One region of the Burkholderia sp. PvR073 genome, then DNA from elsewhere that is predicted to be linked to it. Evidence: predicted binding sites of a transcription regulator. Region 1 holds the regulator's gene; the other holds the start of a gene.

Region 1 (3,578 bases):
GATGCCGGCGACCTCGAACTTGCGCTGTCCGAGCTGCGCAACAAGCACATCGTGCTGATCGACACGATCGGCATGAGCCAGCGCGATCGCGCGCTGTCGGACCAGATCGCGATGCTGCACGGCGCGAACGCGCCGGTGCAGCGCCTGCTGCTGCTCAACGCGACGAGCCACGGCGACACGCTCAACGAGGTCGTCCAGGCCTACCGCAGCGCGGCCGAGTATCCGGATCTCGCCGGCTGCATCCTGACGAAGCTCGACGAGGCGACTCACCTCGGCGGCGTACTCGACACCGTGATCCGCTACAAGCTGCCCATTCACTACGTGTCGACCGGCCAGAAGGTGCCGGAGAACCTGTACGTCGCGTCGACCAAATTCCTGCTGAAGAGCGCGTTCTGTGTGCCGCGCGACGGTTCGCCCTTCGTGCCCGAGGACGAGGACATGCCGACGCTGCTTTCCGCACTGACCGCCCGTTCCACCGCCGATCTGCACGAGGTGCGATTTGGATAAACGGATCATCGACCAGGCAGAAGGGCTGCGGCGCCTGCTGGCCGGGCGCGCATCGCGCATCGTCGCGGTGACGGGCGGGCCGGCGGGCGTCGGTTGCACGACCACCGTCTTGAACGTCGCGGCCGCGTTGGCCGCGCTCGGCAAGGACGTGCTCGTCGTCGACGAGCGTGCCGACGTGCATTCGGCTTCGGCAACGCTTGCGGGCGCGTGGCTGCGCGACGGCGAACGCACGCGCGTCGCCGCCGGGTTCGGCCTGTGCGCGGCCGCGCGGCTCGCGCGCGACGGCTACAGCGACACGCAGCTGAGCGATTTCATCGACGGCCAGGCCGACATCGTGCTGGTCGACGCGCAGCTCGGCGCGGACGGCGCGTTCTCCGCGCTCGCGCGCGAGGCGCACGACGTGCTGATCGTCACGCGGGTTGCCGCGCAGGCGATCACCGAGGCCTACGCGTGCATGAAGCGGCTGCATTTCGCGCACGCGGTCGCGCAGTTCCGCGTGCTGACCAATCACGTCGGCAGCCACGCCGACGCCAGGACCGCATTCGACAACCTCGCGGGCGTCGCGAGCCGCTACCTGACGGTGTCGATCGCCGACGCCGGCTGCGTGAGCGCCGATCCGCTCGCCGAGCATGCGCGCGACCTGATGCATACCGTGGTCGACGCGTTCCCGTCGTCGGCCGCGGCGCGCGATTACCGGCAGATTGCCGCCGATTTGCTGTACTGGCCGATGCGCCCGAGTTCGGGTGCGGGGCGTGCCGTGCATGCGGGCGGCAAGCCGTCGTACGAGGCGGGTGCGGCTCACGCCGCGTGAGGAAGGAGAGAGCCATGATGTACAACGCTCAAGGCAAGATGACCCAGGCCGACGTGCTCGCGCAATACGCGCCGCTCGTGCGGCGCCTGGGGCTGCAGCTCGTCGCGAAGATGCCGGCGAGCGTCGACCTCGACGACCTGATCCAGGCCGGCATGATCGGCCTGATGGACGCGGCCGGCCGCTACAAGGAAGATCAGGGCGCGCAGTTCGAGACCTACGCGACCCAGCGCATCCGCGGTGCGATGCTCGACGAGCTGCGCAGCAACGACTGGCTGCCGCGCAGCCTGCGCAAGACGTCGCGCGAGGTCGAGTACGCGGTGCACCAGGTCGAGCAGCAGCTCGGCCGCTCGGCGAGCGAGACCGAGATCGCGCAGCACCTGAAGATGCCGCTCGACGAATACCAGGGGATGCTGCAGGACCTGCACGGCAGCCAGCTCATCTACTACGAGGATTTCGACCGCGCGGCCGACGACGAGCCGTTCCTCGACCGCTATCGCGTCGATCACGCCGATCCGCTGTCGGCGCTGCTCGACGACCACCTGCGCGAGGCGCTCGTCGAAGCGATCGACCGCCTGCCCGAGCGCGAGAAGCTGCTGATGTCGCTGTACTACGAGCGCGGGCTGAACCTGCGCGAGATCGGTGCGGTGCTCGAGGTCAGCGAGTCGCGCGTGTGCCAGCTGCACAGCCAGGCCGTCGCGCGCCTGCGCGCGCGGTTGCGCGAACAGGCGTGGGTTGGTGCGGAGAGCTGAATGTGCGGGCCGACGGCGGCGCGGCACGTCATCCGCCCGGCAGGTCTTCCATCAGAGGCGGGCCGCTCAATTGCAGCGTAATCAGATAACGCTCGTCGTCCGGCCGGTTTTCGTGGACGAAGCGGCGAACGTCGATCGATACCTGGTACTTGTCGCCAGCCAGCCAGAATGTTTGCGGCGCGAGATTGGCACGCATGAGCGCTTTCATATCGCGGGTGTCGCTGATCGGCGGATGCTGCGCAGCGAAAATCTGACGCCAGCCTGCACGCCGCAACTGGTCCTGTAAATCGAGCAGGATCGCTATCGTCTCGTCCAGCGGCAGGGTCTTTGTCTGCGGAGACAACGTGACTGCCCGGACTGCTCCACGCTCGTCCGCGTAGAGGCTCAGAAACTTTGCTGCCGGCGTCACGAATCCATACTGACTGTCGCTGAACCGAAAGGCGGCTGGCCGTTTGACATGCAGGTCGATCGAATTGTCCTGCGTCGCAATCGGCAAGGTCGAGCGGGATTGCTGACGTACCTGCTCATACGGCTCGCCGATCGTCAGGGTAACCTGATCACCGGGGCGAAGCGCCACGAAGCTCCCCCACAAGACAGCCAGCGCAAGCGTGGCGCTTGCTATCCGCCAGCGCCAGCCAATTTTCCTGCTTTTCATCAACGGCCCCCTTGCGCGATGAGACGCAGTGAATTCTCCACAAGCACACGCTGAATTGGATCGCTCAGCAGATCGTCGAAGCGACGCGCAGCGCGCATCACAAACGCCATCCGCTGATCCGCATTGGCGAGGTTTGCCAGCGGTTGCTTGCTGAACACTTCCTGCTGTGCATTCCCGCCACTGACCGTGCATTGATTGGCAAGGGTCAACTGGATTTCTCGAGACGACGCTGACGGAATGTTGAGCGCCCAGGCAAACTGATTGGCTCGCATCAATATCGCGAAGTATGGATCGTCGTACATGGCGGGCTGGAGAATGTTCAGTTGCTCATGTCGAGCCAGCCACCTGACACCCTCGCTCAGGGTGCCCGTGTCGATTGCCCGGAATCCACTTCGAATTTCATCCTTGACGGCCGCAAACCGAACACTGTCGCCAATCGGCCAGCGAACTGTTCCCCTGAGCTGCTCCCGTTCTTTCAGGCAGCGCTCGAATCGCTGCAAGCCGAACTCCTTGTAGAACATGTGCAGCGGCCAGATATCAAGAAACAGCGCCGCGTTTCCCTTGGCGAGCATTTCATACGCCTTGCGTGAACCTTCCCCGTAGGCTTGATCGTGCACCGGCATTCGCGGCGACCCGTAAGGCGACAAGCGCTCCAGCGGGGAACTGGCCCGTTCCCAACGCTGGTACGCATCGCGCTGACGATTCGATCTGGCGATCATGTCGGCTGCGTTCAGCAGACCGCATCCGACCTGCTTCGACGCAAACGCGGCGAGCCCCGCCCATTGAAACCGGCGATCGTCGAGCCAGAGCTGCGCGTAGGCTGCGTTGATCCGCCGATTGATCGATATCGGGTCGC
Region 2 (3,578 bases), on a different contig from region 1:
GCCGCCGAGCGTGCCGCCCGACAGCGACGCATCCGGCAGCGCCTGGTTCGGGCCCTGCGGGTTCGCGCCGGCGATCCCCTGCGACACGACGGTCAGTTCGCTCGGATCGGACGGCGACGTGACCGTCGCGAGCTGGTAGCTCTTGTCGGCGACGACGAGCGGCTGGCCGCCCGCGAGGAACACGCTGTAGCCGCTGTCGTTGCGCACGACCTGCACGCCGGCGAGACTCGACAGGTTCGACACCGCGAGGTCGCGCTGGTCCATCAGCTGGTTGGGCGGCTGCCCCTGGCTGCCCGCCGCCGTGATCTGCTGGTTCAGTTGCGCGATCTGCGCGGTGTACGTGTTGATCTGCGACACGGTGCTGGTGAGCTGCGTGTTGACGCTCTGGCGCAGCGCATCATATTGCTGGCCGGCCGCCTTCAGCTGGTCGCCGAGAACCTGCGCGTTGCTGATGGCGGTCTGCCGCACCGACGGATCGGACGCATTGTTCGCGACGTTCTGCAGCCCGGTGAAATAGCCGGTGATCGCGGTCGAGATGCCGGCCGTCGGGCTGCCGACGTAGTTGTTCAGCTGCGCGACGAGCGAATACCACGTCGAGAGCGCGCCGCCCTGCGACTGCGCGCTGTTCAGCTGGTCGCTCAGGTACTGGCTGTACTGCCGCTGCACGGTGACGGTGTTCACGCCCTGCGGCATGTAGCCGCTCGACGTGTACTGGCCGCTCGCCTCGGCATAAACGGGGCGCTCGACCGAATAGCCGGGCGTCGCGGCGTTGCTGATGTTCTGACCGGTCGTCGTGAGGCCCCAGAGCGCGGCATTGAGGCCGCTGACGCCGAGGTTCATGAGTGTGTTGGACATGCGCGATCCTGATGAGCCGGCCGCGCTGCGGCCGCCGGGTTGCGTGACTCCCGGTATAACGGCCGCGGATCGAAAAAATTGAGGAAAAAATGTACGCGCGACGCGCGCTCGCGCGTCGCCGGTCGAGGGCCGCGGCGGACGCTGCCGGCGCCGCTGCGAAGGCGGCCCCGAGCGGGGCCGCGAGGGGGTGCGTCAGGCCCGCGCGAGCGAGCGGCGCTTCATCTCGAGCTGCGTGATCAGGCGCTGCAGCGTGTTCTCCGCGCTGCCCGGCAGCGACATGAAGCGAAAGCCGAGCTGGTAGCGCCGCGAACCGTTCGGCATCTGCGTCGAGCGCTGCGACACGAGGCGCAGCTCGAGCGACAGCTTGCCGTGGCCGGTCAGCTCGAGCTCGACGTCCGGCAGCAGCGTGCCGACCTCGAGCGCCTCGACGCGCTCGTCGGCCGTGCGCAACCCGACGCCGCCGAGCGACAGGTTATGCACCTCGAACACGAAGCTCTCGCCGTCCGGCAGCGTGCCGCGGCACAGAAACGGATCGACGATCGGCGCATCGACGCGGAAATACTCGCGGCGCTGGATGCACATCAGCACGTCGGGGAAATCGGCGACGAACGCGGGCAGCCCCTCGTAGCGCGTCTCGCGCGGCGTGTTCGTGGTGAATTCGACGCGCACGCCCTCCGGCGCGGCCGAGAACGTGCAGTGCGACGCGGCGAGGATGCTGGCGTTCTGCTCGGACAGCGCGCCCCAGTCGAACGTGAACGTGCGCGCGCCGACGTCGACCTCGAGCAGGCGCGTGACGAGCTGGCCGCCTGGGTACTGGACCGTCAGGAAGTCGCCGCGGTTCACGAGATTGCGCAGCTGCACACCGATCTCCAGCGGATTGCGGCGGGCGTAGTCAGGCCCGGAATGGCCCGCATCCAGGCTCGGATCGGTCGACGTTTCGATATTCATGGCTAGCCGGTTTTCTTGTCAGGGCGCCCGGACGACCGGTGCGCAGTAAAACCGGGCCAGAACAGGGCCCGGTAGCAGGTCTCACACACTTAGCGGCAGTGCTCACCGAAAGTTTAGATCGAATTGCCGATATTTTTCGCGCAAACGTTGAAACCGCGCGCGGCGGGGTGCCGGGCGCGGTCCGAAAGACGGCGGACGGGGCCTGCCCGTCAGCCGATCTGCTGCATGATCGAGATCAGCTTCTTCGCGTAATTCGGGTCGGTGGCGTAGCCGGCCTTCTGCATCCCGTGCGCGAAACCCTCGACGTTGCGGCTCGCGCTCAGCACGCCCGCGTAGCGCGGGTTGTTCTTCAGCAGGTTCGCATAGTCGGTCATCGCATGCTCGTACGAATCATACGCGCGGAACTTCGCGACGACGCGCCGCGGCGTGCCGTTCACGTACTCGGTCGTCAGCGCCGACACCGTGCGGCCCGTCCAGCCCTTGTTCGCCTTGATGCCGAACACGTTGTAGCTCGTCGATCCGTCGCTCGCGCGGATCTCGCGCTTGCCCCAGCCCGATTCGAGCGCGGCCTGGCCGACGATGAAGCGCGCCGGGATGCCGGTGCTCGCGCTCGCCGCCTGCGCCGGCGCGGCGAGCCGGTCGACGAACGCGTCGGCGTCCTGCACGCCGCTCGCGCCCTTCACCGGCGGCGTGAGCGCGCTGCCGGCCGAGTAGCCGCGCGCGCCGGCGAGCCCGCCGTTGTTCGCCGCGTTCGCATACGCCCTCGCCATCGCATTCATCGCGGCGAGGCTGCCTTCGTTGCCCGACGTGCCGGCGCCGGCCGCGCCCAGGCCCACCGCGCCGAGCCCGGCCGCGCCGGCGTCGGCCGCCGTGTCGCGGCCCTGCCCCGCGTTGCGCATCAGCTGCTTCATCAGCGCGTCGGCGACGCCGATCCCGCGCTTCGACATCTGCTGCGCGAGCTGCTGGTCGAGCATCGACGTGTACATCTTCGACGTGTGCGAATCGAGCAGCCCGCCGTCGGGCGTCGCGTCGCGCATGCTCTTGAGCATCATCTGCGTGAACATCGCGTCGAACTGGCCCGCGACCGCCTTCGCGCCAGCCTGCGGCGACTGCCTCGCCTGCGCGCGCAGCGCGTCGAAGCCCTGCACGTCGAGGGCGAAGCGCTGCGTGAGATCGTTCGCGTCGGGAAGGTTCGCTGCCATTTAGATCACCTCCAGGTCCGCGCGCAGCGCACCGGCCGCCTTCATCGCCTGCAGGATCGACATCAGGTCGGCCGGCGTCGCGCCGAGCGAGTTCAGCGCCTTCACGACGTCGGCGAGGTTCGCGCCGGCCGTCACCATCTTGAGCGCCCCGTTGTCCTGCTTCAACTGGATCTGCGACTGCTGCGCGACCACCGTCTGCCCGTTCGAGAACGGCCCCGGCTGCGACACCACCGGCTGCGTGTTGACGACCACCGACAGGTTGCCGTGCGCGACCGCGCAGCTTTGCAGCGTCACCATCTGGTTCATCACGATCGAGCCGGTGCGCGCGTTCAGGATGACCTTCGCGGCGGCCTTGTCCGGGCTCACGTCGAGGTTCTGCAGGCGCGCCATGAACGCGACCTGCTGCGCGGAATCCGCCGGCGCGGCGAGCTGGATCGTGCGGCCGTCGAGCGCCGTCGCGGTGCCCGGGCCGAAGCTGGAATTGACCGCGGACACGATCCGCTGCGCGGTGCCGTAGTCCATGTCGTTCAGTTGCAGCTGCAGCACGCCGTTCATCTGCGCGATTGCGTTCGG

What was found. The regulator FliA, encoded in region 1, starts transcription of late flagellar genes. The targets are predictions, from matches to a motif close to CTAAAGTTTNNNNNNNNNNNGCCGNTA.
Region 2: the regulator FliA is predicted to act here: its motif matches at 912-938, upstream of flgK (flagellar hook-associated protein FlgK).

Annotation. Positions count from the first base shown of each region.
Region 1 covers NZ_JBSRXO010000011.1:201,357-204,934, forward strand. Annotated here, with positions in the region: gene flhF (flagellar biosynthesis protein FlhF) at 1-507, shown strand, start outside; gene ACVK00_RS27595 (MinD/ParA family ATP-binding protein) at 500-1,318, shown strand; gene ACVK00_RS27600 (RNA polymerase sigma factor FliA) at 1,333-2,067, shown strand; gene ACVK00_RS27605 (flagellar biosynthesis sigma factor) at 2,096-2,722, opposite strand; gene ACVK00_RS27610 (DUF2515 family protein) at 2,722-3,578, opposite strand, start outside.
Region 2 covers NZ_JBSRXO010000003.1:379,503-383,080, forward strand. Annotated here, with positions in the region: gene flgK (flagellar hook-associated protein FlgK) at 1-855, opposite strand, end outside; gene ACVK00_RS13460 (flagellar brake protein) at 1,048-1,803, opposite strand; gene flgJ (flagellar assembly peptidoglycan hydrolase FlgJ) at 2,013-3,005, opposite strand; gene ACVK00_RS13470 (flagellar basal body P-ring protein FlgI) at 3,006-3,578, opposite strand, start outside.